3 regions of the Massilia sp. Soil_C_3 genome follow, and region 2 is predicted to be linked to each of the others. Evidence: predicted binding sites of a transcription regulator. Region 2 holds the regulator's gene; each other region holds the start of a gene.
The links. The regulator LexA, encoded in region 2, represses DNA repair genes until DNA is damaged. The targets are predictions, from matches to a motif close to ACTGTATNNNNATACAGT.
Positions count from the first base shown of each region.

Region 1: the regulator LexA is predicted to act here: its motif matches at 2,410-2,427, upstream of AC3A6F_RS14560 (DNA topoisomerase IV subunit B).
Region 3: the regulator LexA is predicted to act here: its motif matches at 1,651-1,668, upstream of AC3A6F_RS16905 (VRR-NUC domain-containing protein).

Region 1 covers NZ_JBDGJG010000006.1:356,746-361,051, reverse strand. Annotated here, with positions in the region: gene AC3A6F_RS14575 (hypothetical protein) at 1-233, opposite strand, end outside; gene AC3A6F_RS14570 (gamma-glutamyl-gamma-aminobutyrate hydrolase family protein) at 426-1,427, opposite strand; gene AC3A6F_RS14565 (response regulator) at 1,494-2,321, opposite strand; gene AC3A6F_RS14560 (DNA topoisomerase IV subunit B) at 2,494-4,306, shown strand, end outside.
Region 2 covers NZ_JBDGJG010000016.1:13,434-17,739, forward strand. Annotated here, with positions in the region: gene AC3A6F_RS24930 (replicative DNA helicase) at 1-264, opposite strand, end outside; gene rplI (50S ribosomal protein L9) at 374-826, opposite strand; gene rpsR (30S ribosomal protein S18) at 858-1,148, opposite strand; gene priB (primosomal replication protein N) at 1,178-1,468, opposite strand; gene rpsF (30S ribosomal protein S6) at 1,514-1,912, opposite strand; gene lexA (transcriptional repressor LexA) at 2,196-2,825, shown strand; gene AC3A6F_RS24960 (tetratricopeptide repeat protein) at 2,959-3,675, opposite strand; gene AC3A6F_RS24965 (cystathionine gamma-synthase family protein) at 3,796-4,306, opposite strand, start outside.
Region 3 covers NZ_JBDGJG010000007.1:382,594-386,899, forward strand. Annotated here, with positions in the region: gene AC3A6F_RS16895 (M15 family metallopeptidase) at 36-875, opposite strand; gene AC3A6F_RS16900 (hypothetical protein) at 935-1,579, shown strand; gene AC3A6F_RS16905 (VRR-NUC domain-containing protein) at 1,682-3,340, shown strand; gene AC3A6F_RS16910 (ATP-dependent DNA helicase) at 3,347-4,306, shown strand, end outside.

The sequences.
Region 1 (4,306 bases), on a different contig from region 2:
ACTGCCCACTGGTCGGCCAGCTGTTCGCAGGTGGCGCGCAGGACCGGATCGAGATTCGGCAGGCGCGACAACGCACAGAGGTGGCGCTCGATCACCGACGCCAGCTTGATGCACGGCTGCTCGCCATCACCGCGCGTCGTGTAGTTCGACATCAGGTGCAACAGCGAAGCGACCAGCAACGCGTCCTGGCTGCGCGGTTCCGACGGCGTCGTGTGTGGGGTGGATATGGTCATGCAAGCGTCTCCAAAATAGCCGAATAGCGGTTGCGGTCCGCAACGATGTAACGTGAATTGCAACGAGATGCGAATGATTCTCATTTCATTATTCACGCGTCACGCGGCGAAAGCAAGCGTTTTCGGCAAGCGAATCGTGGGGCGGCTGAGGTCGGACGAAAGCTGATTCTTTGAGGCAATTATTGGGAGAAATTACAGCCGGGTTTCGCGCGCCGCGCGCAGGAATTCATCGAGTACCGGCGTGCAATCGAGCAGGTCGACGCCGCCGGCGCGGTGGAATTCAGGGTGCCACTGCAAGCCCATGACGAAGTTGGCGCGCTGGTAGCGGATCGCCTCGATGATGCCATCGGGCTCGGACATGGCTTCGATGCGGATGTCGCGGCCCAGATCCTTGACCGCCTGGTGGTGGATCGAGTTCACCATGGCCCGCTCGACCTTGGGGAACATGCGGCCCAGCGACGAACCCTTGGGGAAGACGATGGCGTGGCGGTGCGCGTCATACACATCGTGCACGTGCGGCAGGGCCTCGGGCATGTCGGTGGCGACGTCCTGGTGCAGGGTGCCGCCGAAGGCGACGTTGATCAGCTGGCAACCGCGGCACACGCCCAGCACCGGTTTGCCGGCGTCGACGAATTCGTGCAGCAGTTCGAGCTCGTAGACGTCACGCGCGCGGTCGCCGCTCCACTCGGGCTTGGTCGGGGTTTCGGAATAGGTTTGCGGCGCCACGTCGGCCCCGCCCTGCAGCACCAGGCCGTCGAGGTGGCGCGCATAGTGGCGCAGGGTGATATTGCTGGGGTGTAGCAGGCCGTTGGTATTGACGGTGGGAATCATGAACACCAGCACGTCGCGCGACATCACCCACTGGGCGATCGATTCCTCGAGATACTGCAGGTTCTTGCTGAGCAGCCCCTTGGCGCCAGTGGCGGGGTGAAAGATACGGGCCGAGACGCCGATGTGCAGCGTGCGCTGCATGAAATCGCGGTTGAAGCGTTCGCGCAGCGAACGGAAACGTGAGGTAATGACCCGGCCTGCCAGGGCGACGGCATTGTCGCCATCGCGCAGGTAGCGCGCCGGCCCGCGCGCGGTCTGGCCGCCGCTCGCACGGCGATCGGGCACGCGCACGCGCGTTTCGCGGCGCTCGTCGATGTCCGCGGTTGGATCGTCCTTGCGCTTGATTTGATCGTCTTCAGCCATGGTTATTAATATAACTTCCCCATTGCTTCGCACGATATAAAGTTGTTACAAAACGTCGCGTCTTCCCTACACCGGGAGATCCAGCAGCTTCTGAAAGGTCAGCATCCAGTGGCGGCCGGCGACCGGCGTCGTGAGCAGGCCGCGCGCCCCGGCGCGGCGCGCACGCACGCTGTCGTAGTAAAAGGATTGCTCGACCAGGAACACCACCGGCGTGCGCTGCGCTCCGTCCTGCGACTTGATCGAGCTGCACACCTCATACGGTTCGATGCCGACCGCCGCCGTGTTGATCAACACCAGCGCTACCTTCGTTTCGTCGCACAGGCGCACCGCCGCGCACAGGCTGTCGGTCCATTCCACCGGCACCCGGCGCGGGCCGAGCACGCGCGCCACCTGGTTACGCAGCTGGCATTCCTTGTCGACGATCAGGACGGCCCCATCTACCGGACCACGACGCTGGCGCGTGTAGAATGCCGGCGTTTCGCAGTCCGGCGCCAGGCGCGGACGGCGGCGGCGTTCGGCCAGCACGCGCCGGACGGTGCGGGTGCTCTGCTGCACCAGCACCTGGACCCGGTTATCGAGCAGTTCGGCCAGGGCTTCATACAGTTGCAGCGAGTCGACCGGCCGCGCCAGGGTGCGCCAGGGCTCGGCGCCGGGGTTGCCGATCACGAGCGCCGGCTGCAGCGATCCCGGCGGCAGGCAGCCGAGCCGGGTCAGCGCGGTGGGGCTGTCGCCGTTGGCGATATACAGGTCCGGCTCTTGCAAACTATCGTCATGCAGGCAAGAATACGACGGCCCCACGCCCGGCGCCCGCGCCAGCAGGGCGTCGAGCCGCGCGCTTTCAGCCGGGGTAAACCCGATCAGGCGAATGGTAAACGGATAGCTGGACAAGTGCATCGGTAACGCCCCTCCCTGGCATTGCCGTGATTATCTGGCTTAATCTAGCACAAACGTGCGAAGCGAAAAGCACGTCACAGCGCAAACTACTGTATATTTAAACAGTAAAAAAGCCCAACCTTTTCCTCCCGACAAGTTAGAATGCCGGAGCATTCGACAATCAATCTTCAAGATGGCCTCCAAGAAACCCGCTCCAGACTACAGCGAATCATCCATCCGCGTCCTCAAGGGACTCGAACCTGTGAAACAGCGTCCGGGCATGTACACCCGGACGGAGAATCCGCTCCATATCATCCAGGAGGTGATCGACAACGCCTCCGACGAAGCGCTGGGCGGTCACTGCAAGAACATTGGCGTGACCCTGAACCCGGACGGTTCGATCACGGTCGAGGACGACGGCCGCGGCATCCCGGTCGGTATCCACCCGGAAGAAGGCGTGTCCACGGTCGAGATCGTGTTCACCCGCCTGCACGCCGGCGGCAAGTTCGACAAGGGCTCGGGCGGCGCCTACGCCTTCTCGGGCGGCCTGCACGGGGTCGGCGTCTCGGTCACCAATGCGCTGTCGAAGCGCCTCGAGATCGAGGTGTGGCGGCGCGACGACCAGGGCAACGGCCAGCACAAGCTGGTATTTGCCAATGGCGACGTGATCGAGCCGCTCACTTCCAGCCCTGCCGAACGTGGCGGCAAGAAGAACGGCACCCGCGTCACCGCCTGGCCGGACGGACAATATTTCGATTCCCCGAACATCCCGCTGGGCGACCTGCAGCGCCTGCTGCGCTCGAAGGCGGTGCTGCTGCCGGGCGTGACGGTCACGCTCACCAACGGCAAGACCGGCGACGTCCAGACCTGGCGCTACGACGAAGGCCTGCGCGGCTACCTGAACGAAGCGCTGGCCCAAAGTTCCAGCGGCGAGACCCTGATCCCGCTGTTCGAAGGCGCGCAGTTCGCCGCCGCGGGCGACGACAGCTTCGCCGAGGGCGAAGGCGCCGACTGGGTCGTGGCCTGGACCGAGGAAGGCGGCGTGGTGCGCGAGTCCTACGTCAACCTGATCCCGACCGTGAGCGGCGGCACCCACGAAGCCGGCCTGCGCGACGGCCTGTTCGGCGCGGTGAAGAACTTCGTCGAGCTGCACGGCCTGCTGCCGAAAGGCGTCAAGCTGCTGCCCGAGGACGTGTTCGCGCGCGTCTCGTTCGTGCTGTCGGCCAAGGTGCTGGACCCGCAATTCCAGGGCCAGACCAAGGAACGCCTGAATTCGCGCGATGCGCTCAAGCTGGTGTCGACGTTTACCAAACCGCCGCTCGAACTGTGGCTGAACCAGCACGTCGAATACGGCAAGAAGCTGGCCGAACTCGTCATCAAGCAGGCCCAGTCGCGCCTGCGTTCGCTGCAAAAAGTCGAGAAGAAGAAATCGTCCGGCGTGGCGGTGTTGCCGGGCAAGCTGACCGATTGCGAATCGACCGACATCACGCGCAACGAGCTGTTCCTGGTCGAGGGCGACTCGGCCGGCGGCTCGGCCAAGATGGGCCGCGACAAGGAATTCCAGGCCATCCTGCCGCTGCGCGGCAAGGTGCTCAACTCCTGGGAAACCGACCGCGACCGCCTGTTCGCCAATAACGAAATCCACGATATCTCGGTGGCGATCGGCGTCGATCCGCACGGCGTCGGCGACTCGCCCGACCTGTCTGGTCTGCGCTACGGCAAGATCTGCATCCTGTCGGATGCGGACGTCGACGGTTCGCACATCCAGGTGCTGCTGCTGACCTTGTTCTTCAAGCACTTCCCTGCCCTGTTCGGCAACGGCAATATCTGCATCGCGCGTCCGCCGTTGTACCGGGTCGACGTGCCGGCGCGCGGCAAGAAGCCGATCCAGAAGCTGTATGCGCTGGACGACGGCGAACTGCTGGCGATCGAGGACAAGCTCAAGAAAGAAGGCCTGAAGGAAGGCGTGTGGAGCATCTCGCGCTTCAAGGGCCTGGGCGAGATGA
Region 2 (4,306 bases):
CTTGCCGAGCTGGTTGCAGGCTTCATAGACCGTGATCACGTCGGCCGGCTTGCCGGCGTTGATCAGGCGGACCATCTGTTCGAAGATGATGCGGTGATCGTAACGGTAGAAGTCTTCCGCATGCATGAAGTCGGCGATGCGGTCCCAGGCGGCATTATCGCGCAGCAGGCCGCCGATGACGGACTGCTCTGCTTCGATGGAATGCGGGGGGATGCGCAGGGCTTCGATCTGCGGGTCTGAGGGTGCTGCGTTCATGGGCGGCATTATACCTTCTCCTGTCACACGGCTGTCATAATTGGTGAGTTTCAAAAGCAAAAAAGCCGGGAGAACCCGGCTTTTTTGTGTACTGCTTTTACTTCAGTTCAGCATTCGCTTAGGCAGCTTCGCCCACGACAGCGATGGTGATTTCCGACACGACGTCGGTGTGCAGTGCGACTGCAATCGGGAATTCGCCGGTGGTCTTCAGCGGGCCGGTCGGCAGGCGAACGGCAGCTTTTTCGACCGGGAAGCCTTGCTTGGTCAGCGCTTCAGCGATGTCAGCGTTGGTGACCGAACCGAACAGACGGCCGTCGACGCCGGCCTTCTGGCCGATGGTGACGGTCAGGCCGCTCAGCTTGTCGCCTTGGGCTTGGGCGGCTGCCAGTTTCTCGGCGGCTGCTTTTTCCAGTTCGGCGCGCTTGGCTTCGAACTCGGCGACGGCGCCGGCGGTAGCGCGGCGGGCCATCTTTTGTGGGATCAGGAAGTTACGTGCGTAACCGTCCTTGACTTTGACGACGTCGCCCAGGTTGCCGACGTTGAGAACTTTTTCCAACAGAATGATTTGCATGTTTTATCTCCAGGATAGCTGACGTAACCGATTAACCGTGGTGCAGGTCGGTGTACGGCAGCAGCGCCAGGTAGCGGGCGCGCTTGATGGCGGTGTCGACCTGACGCTGGTAGTGCGCCTTGGTGCCGGTCAGACGTGCTGGCATGATCTTGCCGTTTTCCTGGACGAAGTCCTTCAGGGTGTCGACGTCTTTGTAGTCAACCTGCTCAACACCAGCGGCGGTGAAGCGGCAGAATTTCTTGCGCTTGAACAGCGGGTTCTGCTGTTTGCGCTTGAGTTTTTCTTTAGCTTTGTTTTTGTCGAACTTTTTACCGAATGCCATTTGAGGCTCCTGTATATCTAAATTGCCGGTTAAGCGGCACTGAAATCAATGATGTGAAACACCAGGGCTTTGCTGTTGCGATTTTTTCGTGCAAGGAATCCATTGAAGCGGTAGCTGGCGCCGAGCTCGGCGCTGCCGAACCTGCCCGAAATCTCGCCCGCGGCGAACGCGGGGACTTCGAACTCGACCAGGCGATCGACCCCCGCCTCTCGCTGATGCGAACTGTGCATCAGGACGGCTGAAACGATCGGCACGCCGGCCGGGGTGTAGCGCAGGACATCACGCTCGGCGATGGTCGCCACGAGCTGGAACTGATTCACCCGGTTCTTCTACTACTTGCTTGTTACGAATTCCTGGAAAAAATCTTAGGCAGCGGCAGCGGCTGGAGCAGCAGCTGCAGGAGCAGCGGCTTCTGCACGGTGGCTCTTGGCTGCGTCTTCGCGCTGCACCGATTTCATCATCGGCGACGGTGCGGTTTCTGCTTTCTTCATCTTGACGGTCAGATGACGCAGAACGGCATCATTGAACTTGAATGCGGTTTCCAGCTCGACCAGGGTCTCGTTGTCGCATTCGATGTTCAGGCAGATGTAGTGTGCTTTTGGCAGCTTCTGGATCTGGTAAGCCATTTGACGGCGGCCCCAGTCTTCGACGCGATGGATGTTACCGCCGCGGCTGGTCACCGTGGTCTTGTAACGCTCGATCATCGCCGGGACTTGCTCGCTCTGGTCCGGGTGGACGATAAAAACGATTTCATAATGACGCATGCATTACTCCTTGAGGACGTTTTACATAAATGCCCACCTCGGCGTCAAGACGAGTGTGGGAAGGGAACAGCCAGCTAGTATAGCGTGAAATGGGCAAAATGGGAACCTGGCTGTCAAGCGCCTGATCCTGGCGCCACTGTCACTCGACAATTACCCTTGCACGAAGCGTATTTTTTGTGTTGCGCGCGCTTTTTTTGCGCTTTTTCGTGTATATCCCTTGCGTATAGCAGAATACTGTACAAAAATACAGTCTATCTCTACTAACCCGTTTCGCAAGATATTTATGCTCAAGCTCACTGCAAGGCAAGAACAGATCCTTAACCTGATCAAGGAAGCGATCGAGAACACGGGTTTCCCTCCGACCCGGGCCGAAATCGCGGCCGAACTGGGCTTCCGCTCGGCCAATGCGGCCGAAGAACACCTGCAAGCCCTGGCGCGCAAGGGCGCGATCGAGATTTCGCCGGGCACCTCGCGCGGCATCCGCCTGGTCGGCGCCAGCGTCGAGCAAATTCCGATGCCGCCGCCTTCCCTGATGTCGCTGCCGCTGGTCGGCCGCGTTGCTGCGGGCAATCCGATCCTGGCGCAAGAACACGTCGAAGCCACCTATAACGTCGACACCGCCATGTTCGCGGCGCGGCCCGACTTTTTGCTCAAGGTAAAAGGCTGGTCGATGCGCGACGCCGGCATCATGGATGGCGACTTCTTGGCGGTCAAGAAGATCGACAGCGCCAAGAACGGCCAGATCGTCGTCGCCCGCCTGGGCGAAGAAGTCACCGTCAAACGCTACCGCAAGACGGGCGACCTGGTCGAACTGCTGCCCGAGAACCCCGACTTCAAGATCATCGAAGTCACGCCCGACGAAGAGTTCGCGCTCGAGGGGCTGGCGGTGGGGTTGATGCGTAGCTGGAACTGATTCAGCCGTCGATCCGTCGTTCCCGCGAAGGCGGAAACCCCAGTTTGCATGAGTCGCCGCCACAATAAGCGATCGTGACGGTGCTGAGGGCTTGGGTTCCCGCCTTCGCGGGAACGACGTTTATAGGCAGTCTTTACTGCTTGGCCTTGTTGACCACCGCATTGTGCTGGTCGACAAACGCTTCGGTCGCGCTGCGCCATGCGGCGAAATCGGCCAATACCATCTTCGAATTGACTTTCGCTCCCTCGGCGATGTTCTGGCGCACCTGTTCCAGGTAGGCGGTCGATGCTTCGGTTTCCTGCTTGTTCATCAGCTTGGCGATATCGGGCGGGATGCGCTTGGTCAGCGGCGATTGCGTGTTCAGGTTGGTCACCATCTTGTTGTAGCAATCCTGCCAGCCGGTCACCGCCTTGTTCACGCGCTCGATCTCGTCATTCACCTTCGACACCGGCGGGATGCGCGGCGACGGGCAGCGGTACTCGCCGGCCTGCAACTCGGCGCCATCGTAGCCCTTGATCCAGTAATCGATCTCGGCGCGGCGTTCGACGCGCTGCTGCATGATCACGAGCGAATCGGCGGCGACCTTGTTGCCCTTGGCGGCCGACTTTTCAAACAATTCCTTTGCCTTGGCCTCGTCGACCGCGCCGGCCTCGCCATACCAGTACATCTGGCCCAGCTGCTGCTGGGCTTGTGGGTTGCCGGCATTGGCCAGCTTGGTGTACAGCTTGAGCGCACCCGCAAAGTCTTTTTTCTCGAACAGGGCATTGGCATCCTCGAGTTCGCCGGCGAAGGCGACGCCACCGGTTGCGAACAACGCCGCGAGGGACAGGCAGGACAGGAATCGTTTCATGGGCATACCGTAAGGCTGGGCTGGTAAAAGTCCATGATAGCCGTGTTTTACGGCTGGGCTCAACCGCAAAAATGACAGGGCCGGCAATTGCCGGCCCTGTCAGGACAGTTTTACTCCGCTTTACGCATCCAGCGCCTGGCGGAAGTCGCCGACCAGGTCATCGGTGTCCTCGATGCCCACCGACACCCGGATCAAGCCTTCCGCAATGCCCATGCTGGCGCGCCGCTCGGGGCCCATCTCGAAGAAGATCGTGTGCGCCACCGGAATCACGAGCGTCCGGTTGTCGCCCAGGTTCGAGGCCGGGATCGCCAGTTTAAGGCGATTCAGGTAGTCGAACGGGTCGATGTCTTCTTTCAGCTCGAAGCTCAACAGCGAGCCGCCGGAGCGGAACAGCGCATCGACGATCGCGTGCTGCGGGTGCGAAGCCAGGCCCGGGTAATGCACGGCAGCGACGCGCTCGTCGGCCTCGAGCATCGTCGCCAGCGCCAGTGCATTGGCGCAGGTGCGCTCCATGCGCAGGGCCAGCGTCTCGGCGCCGACCGCGATGTGGTGCGCCGCTTCCGGCCCCAGCGCGGCGCCGAAGTCGCGCAGCGCCTTGGCCCGCAGCTGGGCCATGCCTTGCGCACCTGGC
Region 3 (4,306 bases), on a different contig from region 2:
TCCGAAAAATTGCGCAACAGCCCGCAGGCGCCGTTTCAGCGCCCCATCACGCCCCGCATGCGTAACTCGATGTGGCCGAAATCCATCATCTTCCAGCGCCCGCCCCAGGTCAGGCCCAGCGATTCGGCCACCTGGCCATACAGCTGGTAGCCGCGCATGGCCCACGGATCTTTTTCCGTGATCACCAGCTTGCCGTCGCGCAGGAAGGCGCAGTCGGCCGCCAGGCCGTACTGGTGCCAGCTCTGGAAGGCGCGCGCATTGGTCACGTGGCCGCCGCTTGCAGCCAGCTCATCCTGGCGCGCCGGACTGCGGTAGCCTTCGAGCAGCGCCATCTCGTAGCCATGCTGTTCCTTCATGATCTTGAACGCCAGCAGCAGGCGCTGGCTGAAGTCGGGATGCAGCAAGCCCCAGTTGCGGCTGGCGCCGACCAGCATCGGCCGCACCAGTTCGACCTCTGCCGTGGTGAACACGCCCGGCGGCAGCGCCACCGGCGGCACCAGCTGCTCGCCGGCCAGCAGCGCCGCCACCTGCTCGTCGGGCAAGGCGGTGCTGCCCTCGTACACCGGCAGCATGGCCGGATTGCTCAGGGCCAGCGCCAGCAGCGATGGGATCAACACCGCCGGGGCGCCGATGGCTAGCAGCACCTGGTGGCGGCGCACTCCCTGCACGACCCGCTCGCGCAGCGACAAAGTGACGCTGTCGCGCATGGCGCCGGCGGCGCGTGTGCCGGCATGGCCCCAGGCCCCGGCGCGGCCGGCCAGGCCGCGCACGACATACATTCCGCGCGACATCCAAGCGCGTCCACTTGGAAAAAGAACAAGCCAAGCCAGGCCTGAAGCTAGACAAACGTACAGAAGGGCGATAAAGATCAGCATCGTACTCCCCAGGATTGTTTCTAATCAGAACAGCAGAAGCCAATCTTAGGAGTAATGTCGTGCGTCCATCAGACGAAAATCAAGACAACCGCATGCATGCCCATATGCGTCCCAACCTGATGTCGTCGTCGCGCCGCGGCGGCCGTGAAGACAGCATCCTCGCCAAGCTCGAACGCGAGCCGGCGCGCCGCGCTGGTACCGGCCATGGCGCGCGCCTGGCCTGGTATGGCGCGGCGGTGGCGGTCACAGTGGGTTTGACGGCGATGCTGGCCTGGCTGGCGGCCGGCGCCGGCCCGGCGCCGCTCGGGGCGGGGCCGGACCAGATGGCGGAGATCGCTCCTGCGCCGATCGCGACGGCCGTGATCGTCGACGCCGTGCCAGAGCCAGTGCTGGCGGCGCCCCCGCCAGCGCCCATTCCCCCGCTGCGGCTGCTCGAGCCGGAAGCCGTGCCCGCGGCCCCGGCCAAGGCCGCGCCGGCGCGCCGTCCGGAACCGCGCGCCGCCACGCCTCACCCCCGCGCCCAGGCATCTCGCCAACCCGCGCGCCAGGCCGCGCGTCCTGCCAGGACGGTCAATCCGGCGCGCGCCGGCCAGTCCCAGGACGACAGCGACGTGGCCCTGATCTCGGCCGTCATCTACCATGCCAACGGCCATGCCGCGCCGGCGGAAGGCGAATCCGCCCCCGCTCCCCCGCCTGCCCGCTAGCCGTGGCAAATAGGCCGCACTTTCCACGGTGCGGCCACACCGGCCCGGCGACTGGCGCCAGTAAACGCTATACTGTATATAAGTACAGGTGGGCGTTCGGTCATGATCAGGGTGTTGGAACACGAGTTTTATTATCTGGATAACTTCCAGCGGGTCCTCGACTGGATCGGCGAACGCTATGGCGACTTGCTGGACGACGGCGAACAGGCCTTCCTGGCCCTGTTCCCCACCCTGCCGCACAATGCGCGCGCCCTGTTCGTGCGCATGGTCATGCGCAAGGGCAATCTGTTCCGGGCCAGCAAACTGAGCTATGCCGAGATCGGCTGCCCGGTCGAGGCCGCCGCGCACCTGCTCGGCACCGGCTGGATCGAGGCCGACCCCGCACTCACGCTCGACGAGTTGTTCGACCTGCTGTCCAAGCCCGAGCTCGCCGATGCCTTCGGCGCGCAGCTGCCGCGCAAGACGGCGCGCAAGGAAGAACAGCTGGACGCCCTGCGCCCCGTGTTCCCCGAGGCGCGGCGCTTCTCCGGCTGGCATCCGGCCTGTCCCGACGTCGCCTGGCGCATCCTGGTCAAGCCGCTGTGCGACCGCCTGCGCCTGGTCTTTTTCGGCAACCTGCACCAGGGCTGGACCGATTTCGTGCTGTCCGACCTGGGCCTGTTCCGCTACGAGAGCGTGGACATCTCGCCCGCCTCGCGCGGTTTCCGCCAGCGCGCCGACGTCGACCACTACCTGCAGCTGCATGCCTGCCGCGAGCGCTTCGCCGCCGGCGAAGACGTGGACGAGGTGGTGCGCGACCTGCCCGTGCACACCTTCGACAACGACTGGCTCGAGAGCCGGCGCGAAAAACTGACGTTCCAGATCGGCCAGCACTACGAAAAGCTGAAGGACTGGGACGGCGCCTTTGCCGCCTATGCACGCTGCCGCTTTCCCGGCGCGCGGGCGCGCGCGATCCGCGTGCTAGAGAAACACGAGCGCTTCGACGAGGCCCATGCCCTGTTGACCGTGGCCCAGGCCACGCCCGAGAACGACGCCGAGCGCCAGCACCTGGCCCGCATCGCGCCGCGCCTGGCGCGCCGCCTTGGGCACGCGCGCCTGGCGCCGCGCGCCAAGACCCACATCGAGCGCATCGAACTGAACCTGGCGCCACCGAATGGCGAGCGCTGGGTCGAGGGCGCCGTGCGCGGCCACCTGCACGGGGCCGATGCGCCCGTGTTCTACGTCGAGAACGCGCTGGCCAACTCCCTGTTCGGGCTGCTGTGCTGGCGCGCCGTGTTCGCCGCCATCCCGGGCGCCTTCTTCCACCCCTTCCACCGCGGCCCGGCCGACCTGCACAGCGCCGACTTCCACCAGCGCCGGCAGGCCGAATTCGCCGCCTGCCTGGCGGAGCTGGACAGCGGCAGCTACCGCGACACGATCCGGCTCACGTATCAGGAAAAAGCCGGCCTGCAGTCGCCCTTCGTCCACTGGGACGGCGTCACGCCCGAACTCATCGAGCTGGCCCTGGCCTGCATCCCGCCGGCCCACCTGCGCAGGTGGTGCGAACGCATCCTGGCCGACGTCAAGGAAAACCGCACGGGCTTCCCCGACCTGATCCAGTTCTGGCCGCTTGAGGCCCGCTACCTGATGATCGAAGTGAAAGGCCCGGGCGACCGCCTGCAGGACAACCAGCTGCGCTGGATCGACTACTGCGCGGCGCACGATATGCCGGTGGCGGTGTGCTACCTGCAATGGGCCGAGACTACCGAGATGGCGGCGTAGTAAGACGTGAACTACACCATCGCCGTACGCGCCCTGTGCGAATTCACCGCCAAGCAGGGTGACCTCGACCTGCGCTTCACCCCCTCCCCCAGCGCCCAGGAAGGCATTGCCGGCCACGCCGTCGTGGCCGGCCGCCGCGGCGACGGCTACCGCAGCGAGGTCGCGCTGTCCGGCCAGTGGAACGACTTGCACGTACGCGGCCGCGCCGACGGCTACGACGCCAATGAAAACCTGATCGAAGAGGTCAAGACCCACCGCGGCCGTGCCGACGCCATCCCCGACAACCACCGCCACCTGCACTGGGCCCAGCTGCGCGTCTACGGCCACCTGATGTGCCAGGAACAGGGCATGGATTCGGTCAACCTGGCCCTGGTCTACTACGACATCGCCAGCGGCGTCGAAACCGTGCTGCGCGAAACGCGCGACAGCGCCTGGCTGCGTGCGCATTTCGAGGAGCTGTGCCAACGCTTTTCGGGCTGGGCCGCCAGCGAAGCGGCGCACCGCGCGGCGCGCGATGCCGCATTGACCGGGCTGTCGTTCCCGCACGCCGACTTCCGTCCCGGCCAGCGCCAGCTGGCCGAAAGCATCTACCGCGCCAATGCCGGCGGCCGTTGCCTGCTGGCGCAAGCGCCGACCGGCATCGGCAAGACCGTGGGCAGCCTGTTCCCGGTGCTCAAGGCCATGCCGCGCGAGAAGCTGGATAAAGTATTCTTCCTGGCCGCGAAGACGCCTGGGCGGCGCCTGGCGCTGGACGGCGCGGCGACCCTGTGCGGCGCCAGCCAGGCGCCGCTGCGGGTGCTGGAACTCACCGCGCGCGACAAGGCCTGCGAGCATCCCGACAAGGAGTGCCACGGCGAGTCCTGCCCGCTGGCGCGCGGTTTCTACGACCGCCTGCCGGCCGCCCGCGCGGCCGCGGCCGAGGTGCTCGTGCTGGACCGCGAGGCGCTGCGCGAAGTCGCCCTGGCG